2 regions of the Paenibacillus sp. FSL R7-0210 genome follow, and region 2 is predicted to be linked to the other one. Evidence: riboswitches for the same ligand, from Rfam matches in the RefSeq annotation. Region 2 holds a riboswitch; the other holds the start of a gene.
What was found. Region 2 has a riboswitch for cyclic di-AMP ahead of MKY64_RS27245 (3D domain-containing protein). Riboswitches for the same ligand answer to the same signal wherever they lie in the genome.

Region 1 (7,702 bases), 4.2 Mb from region 2:
GTCAGCCGCCTTCAATGAGCAGCGGTATACTGCGCTGTTCGAGCATAACCCTGATATGGTAATCTGCATTGATCCTGCCCGTAAGAAGATAATCAGTGCTAATCCTGCTCTGCGGGACATTACCGGATATAGCAGCGAAGAACTGGGGAATTATAAGGCGATACTATACAGCGAACGGGATGAAGCTGCCGTACGGGATGCCATAACGCGCGCTTCACGGGGGCAGTCCTCCAAGCTGGAGCTGAAGGTACGGAGCAAAGGCGGGGAGCAGCTGATCTGTAGTGTCACCGTCTTTCCTTTGCTGCATCATACGGAGCAGTGGGTCTATATTGTGGCCGAGGATGTGACTGCCCTGATGAAGTATCAGTATGAGCTGCTGGAGGCCAGGGATACCGCGGAGAGTGCGGTGACGATGAAAAGCGAGTTCCTCGCCACCATGAGCCATGAAATCCGCACGCCGCTGAACGGCATTATCGGCGTCAACCAGCTGCTGTCCGAGGAGATCAGCAATCCTGAGCATCTGGAGCTCCTGCGGCTTCAGAGTACAAGCAGCCATGCTCTGCTGCATGTGATGAGCGATATTCTCGACATCTCCCGGCTGGAGGCGGATGCCCTCTCGCTGAACAAGGATTCTTTCGGGCTGAAGGCGCTGCTCCAGGGCTGTATGGACCTGTTCATGGTGAGCACACAAGACAAGCCGTTATCTCTGGAGCTTCTGATCGAGGAGGGGCTTCCTGACAAGTTCACCGGGGATGCTGCGCGTATCCGCCAGATTCTCATCAACCTGATCGGCAATGCGGTGAAATTCACGCCATCCGGCACGGTAACGGTTAAGGTGGAGTCCTATGGCGTCAGGGAGACCGCTCAGGCGCTGCAATTCATGGTGCGCGACACCGGCATTGGCATCTCACCGGATAAGCTGCAGCTGCTCTTCCAGTCCTTCTCGCAGGTGGACGGGTCGCATACCCGTAAGTACCCCGGCACGGGTCTGGGCCTTGCGATCTGCAAGAAGCTTGTAGACCTGATGCAAGGAGAGATCTGGGCAGAACCGGCAGAAGGGGGCGGCACACAATTCTTCTTCAGAATTAAGCTGCAGTCGCAGGAGCATTCCCCGGAGGTATTTTTCGGCAAGGATACAGGGGAGGGGGAGTCAGCGGAGGAGAATGAAGCCGTATAAGACAGCGATTGCCAACAAGAGAGTTAACATTATATAATTTGAAAGTAACTATTCTTTTATCACGATAGTCCTGAGGACGGAAAGGAACTCTCTTTGAGCAAAACAAAAAAGAACAATGTCACGGCTCCCCAGATGAGCAAGCAGGAGAAGCGCAGGGCAGAGCAGGAGCAGCAGAAGCAGAAAACGAGAATTCTGATCGTGAGTACGGTGGCCATCGTCATTATTATTTTTGTAGGCTTATTTATGCTGGCATCGAAGGACTCTTCGCCTGCCGGTACAGACAGTAAGCCGGTTGCCTTCAATTACAGCGAAATGATGCGGCTTGGCAAGGAGGATGCTCCGGTCAAAATTGTGGAATTCGGCGATTTCAAATGTCCGGCTTGCGCCCAGTTCACCGGTGTGATCAAGCCGCAGATCGTTCAGGGCTATGTCGATCAGAATAAAGCAGCCTTCTATTTCGTGAATCTGGCCTTCCTCGGTACGGATTCCAGAACGGCCTCCCTGGCAGCGCTATCGGTCTATCATCAGAACCAGGAAGCGTTCTGGAAGTATTTCGATGCGATCTATGCCAATCAGGGGAATGAAGAGAAGGAATGGGCTACACCTGACTTCCTGGTGAGTCTCGCCAAGCAGCTGGAGCTGCCGGTGGATTACGACCTGCTGCGCAAGGACATTGACGAGCGTACCTACGTAAGCGAGCTGGAGCGGGATATTCAGCTTGGCACCGATACGGGCGTAACGAATACGCCTTCCTTGTACGTGAACGGCATCAAGGTGAAGGAGCCTTTCAATATGGAGGCGATTGACGCCCAGATTCAGGCAGCAACAGCAGCAGCGGGAGCAGGGACCGCCCAATGACCGCCTTCTCTGCCTTCTGCCGGCGTAACTGTCTCTACTTGGCCTGGTTCGTCTGTGTGGTGGCTGTAGCAGGAAGCCTGTATCTCAGTGAGGTCCTAAATTACGAGCCCTGTAAGCTGTGCTGGTTCCAGCGGATCTTCATGTATCCGCAGCTGTTCCTGCTGGGGATCGCCACCTACCGGGGGGACAAGCGGATCATTCCATACGTGCTTCCCCTTAGTCTGATTGGCGGCAGCATCTCCATATATCATTATGCGGAGCAGAAAATTCCGGCGCTCAGCAAGGTGCTTCCCTGTACCATCGGCGTACCGTGCAACAAGGATTATCTGAACTGGTTCGGATTTATAACGATCCCTCTGCTTGCACTTATAGCCTTTGCCTTAATCTCCATTCTGCTCTGGACAGGACGCAAAGAGGAGCCTGCGGAGTAAGAAGCTGACGGGCAGAAGGAAGAGAAGAGAATACCCTTAATTTTAGTAAAAAATAATATGCAAAAACCCTGTAAAATCACGTGGTAAAGGGATAATGAAAGAGAATGAAAGATCAAGACATACCGGATGATGAATTTGGTTGTTTTGAGTGCTTTTCATTCTTTTTTCATTTGTTTCCACGCTTTACGGAAGACGTGTTGTAGCTTAATATTAGTCCTTGTGAGAAGTTGAATATGCGCTGAATTTTCCGGAAGGAAAAACGGGGGAACCACACTTTGGCCAAGGCCAAAAGGGGTGAATCGGAGCAGGCTACTTGACCTGTAACCGTAGGGCTACCACAGTCCGAATCCGCCAGCTAACCTCGTAAGCCACTAGTGGGATAATGACCATGCACACTAAGGCATGCGGATCATTTCCGTATGCTTATTTTGGTGCCTGCATTTATGAAATCCACTTATGAAAACAGCGCAGGGAAACCCGTTTCAACTTAACCAAGAGAGGAACTGTTACTACAATGGTAAGCAAGGTAAAACGACTATTGATCGGGCGTCCGATGAAGTCGAACGAACTCGATCATGAAAAGTTATCCAAGGTGAAAGCACTGGCTGTCCTGTCTTCTGATGCGCTCTCGTCTGTAGCCTACGGAACAGAACAAATTCTGATTGTACTGGTGGCCGCCGGGTTCACCGCTATCTGGTACTCCTTGCCAATTGCATTAGCCGTATTGGGCCTGCTGGCTATTCTGATTCTGTCCTACCGGCAGACGATCTTCGCTTATCCCCAAGGCGGGGGCGCGTATATTGTCGCCAAAAGCAATCTAGGGGTGCATACCGGCTTACTGGCCGGCGGCTCTCTGCTGGTGGATTACATTCTGACGGTGGCGGTAAGTGCGTCGGCGGGGACGGATGCAATCACTTCAGCTTTTCCAAGTCTGCATAATCATAGTGTTCTGATAGCGGTATCTGTTATCGTGCTCTTAACGATTGTTAACCTGCGGGGAGTGACCGAATCGGCCTCCTTCATCGCTATCCCGGTCTATCTGTTCGTGGTTTCCATCTTCGTGCTCATCATCTCGGGGGTCTTCAAATATATGACCGGCGGCGCCCATGCCCATGTTCCTGAGATTGGCTCGGCCGTATCGAACGTGAGTATGTTTCTGCTGCTGAAGGCCTTCAGCTCCGGCTGTTCGGCTCTGACCGGGGTAGAAGCGGTCTCCAATGCCATTCCTAACTTCAAAGCGCCCGCGGAGAAAAATGCAGCCAAAACGCTGATGCTCATGGGCCTCATTCTCGGGGTAATGTTCACAGGTATTACGCTGCTCGCTTACTGGTACGGTATCATGCCTGATGAGAAGGCCACCGTGGTCTCACAGATTACCGAATCTACCTTCGGCCGCGGCGGACTGTACTTCTTCATTCAGGGGATTACGGCGGTTATCCTGTTCCTGGCAGCCAATACGGCGTACTCGGCCTTCCCGCTGCTGGCGTTCATGTTCGCCAAAGACAAATATCTGCCCCATGCCTTCATGGTGCGCGGCGACCGGCTGGGCTTCTCCAACGGTATTATTTTCCTCGGTGTTATGTCGGCTGTGCTGGTGGCGGCGTTTCACGGGAATACGGAAGGACTCATTCCATTATATGCAGTAGGGGTATTCATTCCGTTCACGCTGTCGCAGCTGGGCATGATGGTCCAATGGTACAGAACGAAGCCGAAAGGCTGGCAGAGCAAGTTCGCCGTCAATACGGTGGGGATGCTCACTACATTAACGATCACCCTGATTTTCATAATCACTAAATTCTCCAGCGTGTGGATGGCCTTCATCTTCCTGCCGGCTGTTATCATCGTGTTCCACCGGATTCACCGCCATTATATGAATATTGCCGATCAGCTGCGGATCTGCCCGGCTACCGATAAGCCTTGTATCAAAGGAAGCACCGTAGTCGTTCCGGTCGCCGGTGTGACTCGTGCTGTACTGCATTCGATCAGCTATGCGAAGTCATTGACAGATAATGTGGTCGCTGTATATGTAGGCTTCGATGAAGAAGAGATTCACAAGATGGAGCAGAAGTGGGAGGAGTGGAACCCCGGCGTACGCCTGATCGTCCTGCGCTCCCGCTACCGCAGCATTATCCGCCCGCTGGTGAAGTTCATCGATACAGTAGAGTGGAAGACCTCTTCAACGGATCATATTACCGTCCTGATTCCGCAATTCGTGACCAAGCACTGGTGGCAGGCGGTGCTGCATAATCAGACCAGCTTGTTCATCCGTTCATATCTGATGAATCAGAAGGACATTGTAATCGCGACTGTACCTTTCCATCTGCATAAATAATATAGAAGATTAGGAAGATGGCTGTTTCTGCTTAATGCGGAGACGGCCGTTTTTACGTTATTATAAGTTATTGGTTGACATAGAGAATGAGAATCAATATCATCAGTATAGACAAGATGAAGGTAACAGAGCTTTTGCCAATCATGAGGGTAACATACAGGAGGGGTATTCAATGTTTTCGTTCAACCTGCAAGGATCAAGAAGCGGGAAGCTGGCGGTGGCCGGACTTATGACTACAACACTGCTGCTGTCCGCTTGCGGAAATGATAATAGCAACGCAGGCAGTAACGGTGGAGCAGGCACCGCACCTGCGGCAACCGCAGAAGCGACTGCGGAGGCCACTGCGGTACCTGCAGCAACTGCTGCACCCGCTGTGGAGAAGACCGTAACGGATGCAATGGGACATAAGGTGACCGTTCCCGCTAATCCGCAGCGTGTAATTGCTTCTTATCTGGAGGATTATCTGGTAGCACTCGGCGTGACTCCGGTTGCCCAGTGGTCTACGAAGAATGGTACTCAGGCTTACCTGGCCGCTGAGCTTAAGGACGTTCCGCCGATCAGCTATGACCTGCCGCTTGAAGCCGTCACCAGCTTCACGCCGGATTTTCACATCGTCCAGTCGGAGGGCTCGGTTCAGAACGGTCTTTATGACCAGCTGAATAAGATTGCACCAACCTATGTACTCGGCGATGAGGTCAGCAGTGACTGGCGCGCAGCCTTGCTCAAGATCGGTGAGCTGCTCAATAAGACACCGGAAGCGGAGAAGGCTATTGCAGACTATGACCAGAAAGCGGCTTCAGCCAAAGCGGCTGTCTCAGCGGCAATTGGCGATGATTCAGTAGCGGTTCTGTGGCTGGTGTCCAAGAATTTCTTCATTGTAGATGAGACCCGCAGCAGCGGTGCGGTATTGTATGGCGATCTTGGAGTGAAGCTCCCGAATCTCGTGACCGACATTCCTGCAGAATCCAGAGCACCGTGGAACCCGATTTCACTGGAGAAATTATCTGAGCTGACTGCAGAGCATATCATTCTGGTGAATAGTGACAAGGCAAGCGGAGCTGAGATTACAGAAGGTGCAGTCTGGAAGGGAATTCCGGCCGTTAAGGCAGGGAATGTTCATGAATTCGGCAAAGATACCAGCTGGCTGTACAGCGGCCCTATAGCCAATACCAAGACCATCGATGATATTCTGAGCAGTTTTGTAAAATAGGTTCTTTACCAGCCGGAGAATTGTGCAGGCTTTTATATCCTTAGGATATAGAAGCCTGCCTCTTTTTTAAGTTGAACAATATTCATATCTTTGCGATAATGAGAATCATAATCATCTATATTTCCCTAATAATCCTGATAAGGAGACGGCATATGGCTTCATCCACAGATTCTGCTCTACAAGCTCCTTCTGTTGAAGGGAACACATCTGTCCGGTCGCGGCCGCTTGCCGCTGCTGTTATTCTGGTGCTGGGAATAGCAGCGATTGTCTTCGGCCTGATGGTATCCGTATCGGTTGGTGCGGCGGATATCCGGCTGGCTACCGTATGGGAGGCGGTGTTCCGGTTCAATCCGGAGCTGCCCCAGCATCAGGTCATCCGGGAGCTGCGGATTCCCCGGGCTGCCGCAGGAGCGCTGGTCGGCGCATGTTTTGCCGTTGCCGGTGCGATTATGCAGGGGATGACCCGCAACCCGCTGGCGGATTCCGGACTGATTGGTCTTAATGCAGGTGCGGGCGTTGGACTGGCCCTGGCTTTTGCCTTCGCGCCAACACTATCCTTCGCGTACATCATGCTGTACTGCTTCCTTGGAGCGGCTGTAGCCTCACTGCTGGTATTCGGGATCGGATCGCTCTCCCATAGCGGACTGACCCCGCTTCGGCTGACCCTCGCCGGTGCGGCAGTAAGCGCCATGCTGCTGGCGGTCAGCCAGGGCATTGCTATCCTGTTCAGCCTCTCCCAGGATATCGCCTTTTGGATGGCCGGGGGGATTGGAGGAGCGAGCTGGAAGCAGCTGCAGGTAATATCTCCTTGGGTCGCGGCGGCCCTAATCGGTGCGCTGATGTTGTCGCGTTCGATTACGCTACTGAGCCTGGGCAGGGATGTTGCAGCAGGTCTCGGACAGCGCACCGGTCTGGTACAGACTGCAGGGATGATTATTGTCGTCATCCTCGCCGGAGCGGCAGTCTCCACGGTGGGGCCGATCGCTTTTGTCGGATTAATGATTCCGCATATTACGCGTTACCTCGTTGGGGTTGACTACCGCTGGATTATTCCCTGCTCCGCAGTCCTTGGAAGCATTCTGGTCCTGGTGGCCGATATTGCGGCCAGGATGATTAATGCGCCATACGAAACACCAATAGGTGCCTTAATTGCAGTATTCGGCGTACCGTTCTTCATCTATCTGGCCAGCAAACGCAAGGGGGAGCTGAAATGAACCGTTCCACCTCATTCCCCCCGGCCAAGCCGCGCCGTTCCAGAGAGGCTGGTATTCTGACACTGCTTGCTGTGCTTATCGTCATTCTGTTTCTGGTCAGTATGAATACCGGCTTAATGCGTCTGTCACCGCTCGAAGTTCTACATACCCTATCCGGCAACGGCACCAAGCAGCAGCAGCTGATTCTGTTTGATTTCCGGCTGCCGCGCATCGTGATCTCCTTGCTGATTGGTGCAGGCTTTGCGGTCGCCGGAGTGATTCTGCAAGGCTTGTCGCGTAATGCTCTCGCTGAGCCTTCCACCCTGGGGATCAATGCCGGAGCCGGATTCGCCGTACTGATCTTTATCTCCTTTGTACCGTCTACTACAGCAGCTCCGATCCTCGTGCTTCCGCTACTGGCGCTTGCAGGGGCCTCGCTTACTGCAACACTGATCTACTTCCTGTCTTACAGGAGGGAGGATGGGCTCTCGCCGACACGGC
Region 2 (7,702 bases):
TATTCTATGCGATGCCTGCGGCCAGAAGAACCGCACTGAGCCGGGCATACTCTTCAATGCTAAGCGTCTCGCCGCGCCGCGAGGGTTCAATGCCGGCTTCGGAGAGCAGCGCCTCCAGGCGCTCCCGCCCTTCTTCCGGGAAGTAGCGGGCCTTAAGATTATTGGCAATCGTCTTGCGCCGCTGGGTAAAGGACGCCTGTACCACACCAAAGAAATGCTTCTCGTCCGCTACCTCCACCGGAGGGCGTTCTCTGACCTTCAGCCGGATCACAGCCGATTCCACGTTAGGCTGCGGGATGAACACCGTACGCGGCACCATACAGACCAGCTCAGGCTCGCTGTAATACTGGACGGCAATACTCAGGCTGCCATACTCCTTGCCGCCCGGAGACGCCGCCATACGCTCGGCAACCTCCTTCTGGATCATGACCACGATATTATCCAGCGGCAGCTTCTCCTCCAGCAGCTTCATGAGGATGGGTGTAGTCACATAATACGGCAGGTTAGCTACGACACTAACCCGGTCCCTCCCTGTGAAATCCTCAGCGAACAGCTCCTGCAGATTCACCTTCAGCACATCGTCATTACGGATCTTTACATGGGGATAAGGCGACAGGACATCCCTAAGAATCGGGATCAGCCTGCGGTCAATCTCTACCGCAGTGACGGCCCCGGCCGTCAACGCCAGCCGTTCCGTCAGTGCTCCGATCCCCGGCCCAATCTCAAGCGCACCGGCTGTGCTGTCCAGACCGGCGGCATCCACGATTTTGTCCAGAATATTCTGATCGATCAGAAAGTTCTGGCCCAGGCTTTTTTTGAAGGAGAATCCGTAACGCTGAATTATCGCTTTGGTTCTTGTTGGGGACGAGATATTCTCGATACCGCTCATGAAGTAATGCCTCCCTGATCAATTTGGGCGAGGGCCTGCGCGAATTCTTCGCGGGTAATGCCGAACATCGCCAGACGTTTGTACAGCTGCTTGCCATTGCAATAACCGATACCGAGCAGATTGCCAAGCTGCATTCTGCGCTCAGCCGCCCGGGGATGCACCATCAGCCCTGCGGCCATAAGCTCATCCAGCCCAATGATGGGCGGCGCCCCCTCGAAAGAGGTATGTACATGCTCCAGCGCATGGCGGATAGCCTCAGGCGAAGCATTCTCTATTCCGATATCTCCTTTGCGGGTTGCATCCTTCTCCGGGATGAAGGCATGCTTGCAGCCCGGCACCTTGGCCGCGACGATTTTGCGGATTCGCTCTCCGGCATGATCCGGGTCGGTAAGAATGATTACACCCCGGCGCTCCATGGCCAGCTTGATCTTGGCAATGACCCTGTTATCCACTGCCGAACCCCCGGTTTCAATCGTATCGGCCTCAACCGCCCGCTTAACGGCAACGGTATCACTTTTCCCTTCAACCACAATTAGCTCTTTAATCATAAATATTTTTACTCCTTACTCCAGAACGCAAAAAGAAGAGGATTCGCTCCCCTTCTTTTTGGCTAAAGAATGTATAAGTGATGAGCGGCAGCTCTCTAAAATTTCGTAAGTGCTTCCCTCACTATATCGTATTAACCGCTAATTTGCAAAAGACTTTACGTTTAGTTCAGCTCCGGCTTCACAGGTCCGATCACATAGAGTGTGCGCGACTTGCGGCCGAAATTACGGGCATGGCTCAGTGAATCGTAATAGACATCCACCTTGTTGCCTTTGATGGCACCGCCGGTATCCTCTGCTCGGCGAAACCCTAATCCTTCAATGTACACCCACCAGCCAATTGGTATAACACTAGGATCAACAGCTATAGTGCGGCCTTCCGTTACGCGTGTGCCGGAGGCAGTACGTGTTCCAATACCCGGTTCCTGCGACGAATACGCAGTCATGGATACGTTTTTGATCATTCTTTTGTACTCGAAATCCACACCAGCCTTACTGGTAACATTGCTGGCCTTTGCGCTGGCTTTAGATGACTTGGAGGTTGTTACAGGTTTGGAGACCTTGGCAGTAACTACGACGGGCTTAGGAAGCGGCTTGGTTCCAATGGCAATGACTTTGTCCTTGGTAACCGTCTGTACTTCCTTGCCGATCATGCGCATGGATGCCAGCTCGCCATCTTGATAGATCTTCTCGATGTGCTGGATCATTACGCCAGGCTTACCTGCCTGTGCCACTCTTACGGTTCCCTTGGTCAATGAGGGGTCTGCTGTCTTAATGACCCGGAAAGGCAAATTAGTTGTCCGTTGAACCACATGCTTGTTAATCCGGACAATTTTGATTTCCATGTCTGCAGATACTGCGGTTTCTAGCGAAGGGTAAATCTTGTCTAAGCCTTCCAGGCTGTAGCCCAGCTTGTCGATGGCCTGACCAATGGTATCCTCGGTCGTAAATAACGTCTCGGTCTTTCCGTCAACGGTAAGAGCGAACTTCTGCGCAGTGTTAATCACGATACGGTCGCCGTCTTTTATTTCATCACTAAGGCCAATAGATAATTCATCATGCGCCTGCAGCGAAATCTGTTCCTTAGCCAGCACATCACTGAACAGCGTTTCCCGCGTCTCCAGTGTCTGTACCTGTCCGTCTATTACTAGGGTAATTTCTTTTTTGCTCTGACCGTGTACGTACAGCAGTATTAACAGTGCGATAACAATCGATGCCACACCGGCAAGTAAAACTACGCGGGGATTCACTTGCTTCAACCGTAATGCGAAAGACCTGCTGGATGATTGCGAATCATGGGATACTTCTGGTTGGAATACGCCCACTCTTTCCATCCTCCTTACATAGCCCCGTCGTCCAAGTTATATCAAGGTGACTGTATCACTTCTGACGAAACTAGGTTTGAGTTTGCAACAGGATACGCCCGCACTTGCTTCAGCGTTTCCTGCTCATGGATCGCCTGCTCGGCATAGTTACTCCGGAGATCTGTTATATAACAGTATGCCGGGAGCATTCTCATTATTCAAAACAAAAGAAGCCTAAAAAGAGCTCATAGAGGACTCTTTCGTGGCTTCCCGGTGTCGAATACGTCGGAATGCTTATACACGAGGTTTCCTCTCTTACTTGCGCTTACGGGGTTAGCTGTCGGGTTCGGACATAAGAGAGACGCCCTATCTCAGGTCACCCGCTCACGGCGGTTGCCCTCAAATTCACCCCAAGACCACGTAAAGAAATCAAATAATGCCTGCGGCAATTCTGTGCCAGTACTTTTGTACGTTCATGCGGCAGCGCATTATTGGTTCCCCCATTCTCCGTTGCGGAGACTCAGCGAGACGATCCATGAAATTAGTGACTGTCACAGTTACAACAGCTCACTGCACTGAAAAGATGATATCCTGTTTTGATACATGTTGTAAAGGACGATTCAACCACGTTTACGTAAAAAAATGATTAAAATATTGTAATAATCGGCCATTTTTCCGTCATAAAAGTTTAATATATCCGCTATACTTCATTTTTCACCGCTTTTACTCCTGTTTTCAGAGTATCCCAAATCGTTCCAGTGCGTTCGCATACGTAATTTCCGCCAATTCCTGTAATTCAATCCCTTTTATTGCCGCGGCCGCCTCCGCTACCAGCCTCACATGAGCAGTCTCATTTCGCTTGCCCCGGAAGGGGTGCGGAGTCAGATATGGGGAGTCGGTTTCGATCAGCAGCCGGTCCAGCGGAGTCTGGGCAAGCACCTCTTTGGGCACCCGGGCATTCTTGAACGTAATCGGTCCTCCAAAAGAAAGATGGAAGCCCAAATCAAGACACATCTTGGCACTTTCCCAGCTCCCGGAGAAGGAGTGCATTACGCCGCCAACCTCGCCCGCCTTCTCCTCACGGAGTATGCGGATTACATCTTCATGAGCATCGCGGTTATGAATAGAGATTGGCATCTTCAGCTCACGGGCCAGCCCGATCTGCTTGCGGAATACTTCATGCTGCACATCCTTAGGAGAGGTATCCCAGTAGTAATCCAGCCCAATCTCGCCGATGGCAACCACCTTGGGATGAGCGCATAAGGAGGCGATCCATTCCAGGTCTCCGTCCTTCATCGTGATGGCATCCTGGGGATGCCAGCCAACGGCTGCATAAATATAATCATATTTCTCGGCAAGCTGCATGGTGGTCGGTATGGTATCCCGGTTAAAGCCAATATTGATCATCTTGCTGACGCCGGCTTCCAGCGCCCTGGCAATGACCTCTTCGCGGTCTTCGTCGAATTGTGGAGCATCCAGATGGGTATGGGTGTCGAATAACTGCATTACATTACATCCTTTCGGCCTGTTGTTGTATCTATAATTCCAAGCTTGATCTGATTATTTGGCAAAAATCTCTGCGATGGACGGCGGCAGCTGTGGAAGGGCTTTCTGCAGTCTGTCCTGCGGAAAATACAGATGGTATCTGCCGCGGTGAATACCACTGATAGAGCGAACAATATCCGAGACCTCGGAGATTTCCCTCAGCCGGTCATGCTTGTCCAGAAGCAGGATCTGCTTGCTGTCAAAGCCGTCTCCCGGACGGAACACATCATAGGGAAGATCGGTGGGATAATCAATTTCCAGATCATAATCGGGCCGGAGTCCCGCACCTGCGAAGCTGCGGCGAATTTCGTCAATCGTGTCAGAATCCAAATGCTCCATCTCCACATATTTATACAGTTTACGATGGATAAACCGGCTGCACAAGTCGCTCAGGATGTCATCCTCCTCCAGCGTCCACTGCATGAAGGCAGTCTGCATCAAGGCTTCATCCAGCAGCAGGTACTGCCCTACCGTTACCTCTCCGCTGAACAGATCACTTAAGGGCTCGATCATGAAGCGGAAGGCATGCTGCTGCTGCACCAGCTCCTTGGCCCGACGGAGAATCTGCCTGAGAATAATCTCAGAGCTGCGGGTTACCGGGTGGAAATAGACCTGCCAGTACATCTGGTACCGTGACATCAGGTAATCCTCAATCGCATGCATCCCCGATTCCTTCACAACCACCCGGCCGTCATAAGGGCGCAGCATCCGCAGAATCCGGTCGATGTCGATGGTTCCATAATTCACCCCTGTATAATATGCATCCCGGAGCAGATAATCCATCCGGTCAGCATCCAGCGGTCCCGACACCAAATTGACAACAATTTCATGCTCATAGGTTTTGGAGATGACCGAGGCTACTTTACCGGGGAAATCTTCAGCCACATCACGCAGAATAGCCGTAATCTCTGTATCCTCCAGAATGATACGGCAGGTCCAGTCTTCATGATCCATTTCGAAAGCTTCTTCTATAGAATGGGAGAATGGGCCATGCCCCAAATCATGCAGCAGTGCCGCACACAGGGTAAGCAGTCTCTCCTCCGGCATCCAGTCCTTATAGCCGCTCCGTTCAAACTGGGAAATAATCCTCCGCGTAATCTCATATACCCCCAGAGAATGGGAGAACCGGCTGTGTTCCGCCCCGTGAAAGGTCAAATAGGAGGTGCCCAGCTGCCGGATGCGCCGCAGACGCTGGAATTCCATAGTATTAATCAATCTCCAGATAATAGTGTCCTGTACGTGGATGTAGTTGTGAACCGGGTCCTTAAATACCTTCTCTTCTGACAGCGGTTGCTTCATGAAATCATCTCCTTTTCTTGTTTTATATAATATATTGTCGCTCTTTGTCGAATATTAGCGATTCATATACTGCCAAATCGACAAACATCTTCATAAGCTTTTTAAGAGTGATTTGCCCGATCAAACGCGGAATAAATGTGGTCTCAAAAGATTTCTTAAAATTAGCCTGAAAAAAGGTTGACTGTTTTGGGAATGGTTGGTATTATAAATATCATAAAACAGTGAAGAATGTCGAATAATGACGCTTTTGAACATTGAGAGGAGCAACGATTGTAATGATGAAATCAACAGGAATTGTACGTAAGGTAGATGAGCTTGGACGGGTCGTTATTCCAATTGAATTGCGTCGCACCCTAGGCATTGGAGAAAAAGATGCGCTCGAAATTTACGTGGACGGTGAGCGGATCATGCTTAAGAAATACGAGCCTGCTTGCATTTTCTGCGGCAATGCTGAGAATGTAACTTACTTCAAAGGTAAAATTGTTTGTCATGAATGCATTTCGGCTATCCCTACCCCTGTGACAAACTAAAATAAATAGGGTATAATAGGAACTAATCCAATTGTTAATTCTAACCTTTTTATATCTCCTTGGCCTCCCGTTCGCGCGGGAGGTATTTTTTTGCGCTATTTTCGGGGACTTTCCCCGGATGCCCCTTTTTCCTACCCTGTCTGCTTCCTAAACCTCACATCTAATTCTTAAACCTCTGATTCTTACCCTCCCAAACCCTCCCTGCAGGGAGGGCCCCAAGGGCCCCGGCCCTCTGGACACCCGGAAGCTTGGTGAATCTCTGCTGCTGGCTCGGAAGGAAGCGGGGTTCGGCGGTGTACCGGCCCTCCTCGGCCTCCCTGCGGTGATTCGTCAGGCCTTGCCAGTCGAAGGGTTTCGCCATAGGCAGTTGCCTATGGCGGCTGCGCCGGGTGCTCTCGTGCGACTGATCTGCGTAGACCCGCTCTCTCTGCGAGAATCGCTTAACCATAGAGTGACTAGCGACTTGGGTACTGGATGGCTACTGGCTGCTGACTTTTTTTGTGCCAGAACTTACTATGTGGAGCGACTAGTACAGTGTCAGATAATGAAACCCTATCATCCCAAAAAATCTAACGGACCGAAAAGACCCTTATTCCCACGAGAACGCCACCTTTTGCAGCGTAACGGACTCAGGCGACCTTATCATCCTTCTACGAGTCGTTTTGGAGCTGAATTGCAGGGGATAAGGTCCTTGGGGTCCGTTAATCGCTCAAGTGACGACTTTCTTCCCGGATAAGAGCACCTCAGTCCGTTACACTAAGCCAAACGCCCCTAAGGTGAGAATCATTATATAAGAAAAATGGTCTTGAGAAATTTGGATAACTGTATTCTGTACAGCTATTTATTGCTAAAACATCCATTTGATCATTATAAGTGTACTTTGAACACTTATATCCACATAATTCCTATAAAAGGTTCATTTTCCTAGACATATAAATGTATAAACTACAACTATAACTAATAAAAGGAATAATTCAATCCATATAAGTGTATGGAATACATTTATTTCATTGGTTTTCAGGTTGTTCAGATGGTTAAACCCATTTTTAGGTTTTCACTGGAATTCGAATAACTTCAGCACAGCAGTGTTCTAACTCCGCTCCAGGAGTTCATTATAAATATCGCGCTTGGACAAGCCGCGGTCAGACGCTGCCTTTTTCATGGCATCCTTACGCGTTAAACCAGAAGACTCATAGTGGGCTACATGCTCCCCGGTACTAAGCTGACGCCACCAGGAAGACTCGGCCAGCTCGGCCTCCTCTTTACTCTCTCCCTCAAGGATAATTACGTACTCTCCAAGCGGAGGATGCTCCTCCAGCCATCTACTGCATTCTTCAATCGTTCCGCGCAGGAACTCCTCATATCGCTTAGTCAGCTCACGCGCCAGTGTGATCCGGCGGTTGCCGAAGGCCTCCTGCAAATGAACAAGGGTCTTGGCAACTCGGTGCGGCGATTCATAGAAGAGCAGTGTCCCTTGGGCAGAACGCAGAGATGCCAGAACGGCCCTTATGTCCTTGCGCTCTCTAGGCAGGAAGCCGACGAACGTGAAGCTGGCGGTAGGCAGCCCTGAGGCAATCAAAGCCGACAAGG

Region 1: linked by a shared signal. The riboswitch ahead of MKY64_RS09610 (APC family permease) and the one ahead of MKY64_RS27245 (3D domain-containing protein) in region 2 are both predicted to bind cyclic di-AMP.

What each region holds. Positions count from the first base shown of each region.
Region 1 is NZ_JBBPAR010000001.1:2,203,403-2,211,104, forward strand. Features, by position in the region: gene MKY64_RS09595 (sensor histidine kinase) at 1-1,177, shown strand, start outside; gene MKY64_RS09600 (DsbA family protein) at 1,271-2,035, shown strand; gene MKY64_RS09605 (disulfide oxidoreductase) at 2,032-2,466, shown strand; cyclic di-AMP (ydaO/yuaA leader) riboswitch at 2,693-2,852, shown strand; gene MKY64_RS09610 (APC family permease) at 2,981-4,798, shown strand; gene MKY64_RS09615 (ABC transporter substrate-binding protein) at 4,971-6,008, shown strand; gene MKY64_RS09620 (FecCD family ABC transporter permease) at 6,161-7,222, shown strand; gene MKY64_RS09625 (FecCD family ABC transporter permease) at 7,219-7,702, shown strand, end outside.
Region 2 is NZ_JBBPAR010000001.1:6,435,622-6,443,323, forward strand. Features, by position in the region: gene rsmA (16S rRNA (adenine(1518)-N(6)/adenine(1519)-N(6))-dimethyltransferase RsmA) at 5-889, opposite strand; gene rnmV (ribonuclease M5) at 886-1,437, opposite strand; gene MKY64_RS27245 (3D domain-containing protein) at 1,599-2,759, opposite strand; cyclic di-AMP (ydaO/yuaA leader) riboswitch at 3,046-3,274, opposite strand; gene MKY64_RS27250 (TatD family hydrolase) at 3,474-4,244, opposite strand; gene MKY64_RS27255 (HD domain-containing protein) at 4,299-5,582, opposite strand; gene MKY64_RS27260 (AbrB/MazE/SpoVT family DNA-binding domain-containing protein) at 5,858-6,112, shown strand; gene rsmI (16S rRNA (cytidine(1402)-2'-O)-methyltransferase) at 7,203-7,702, opposite strand, start outside.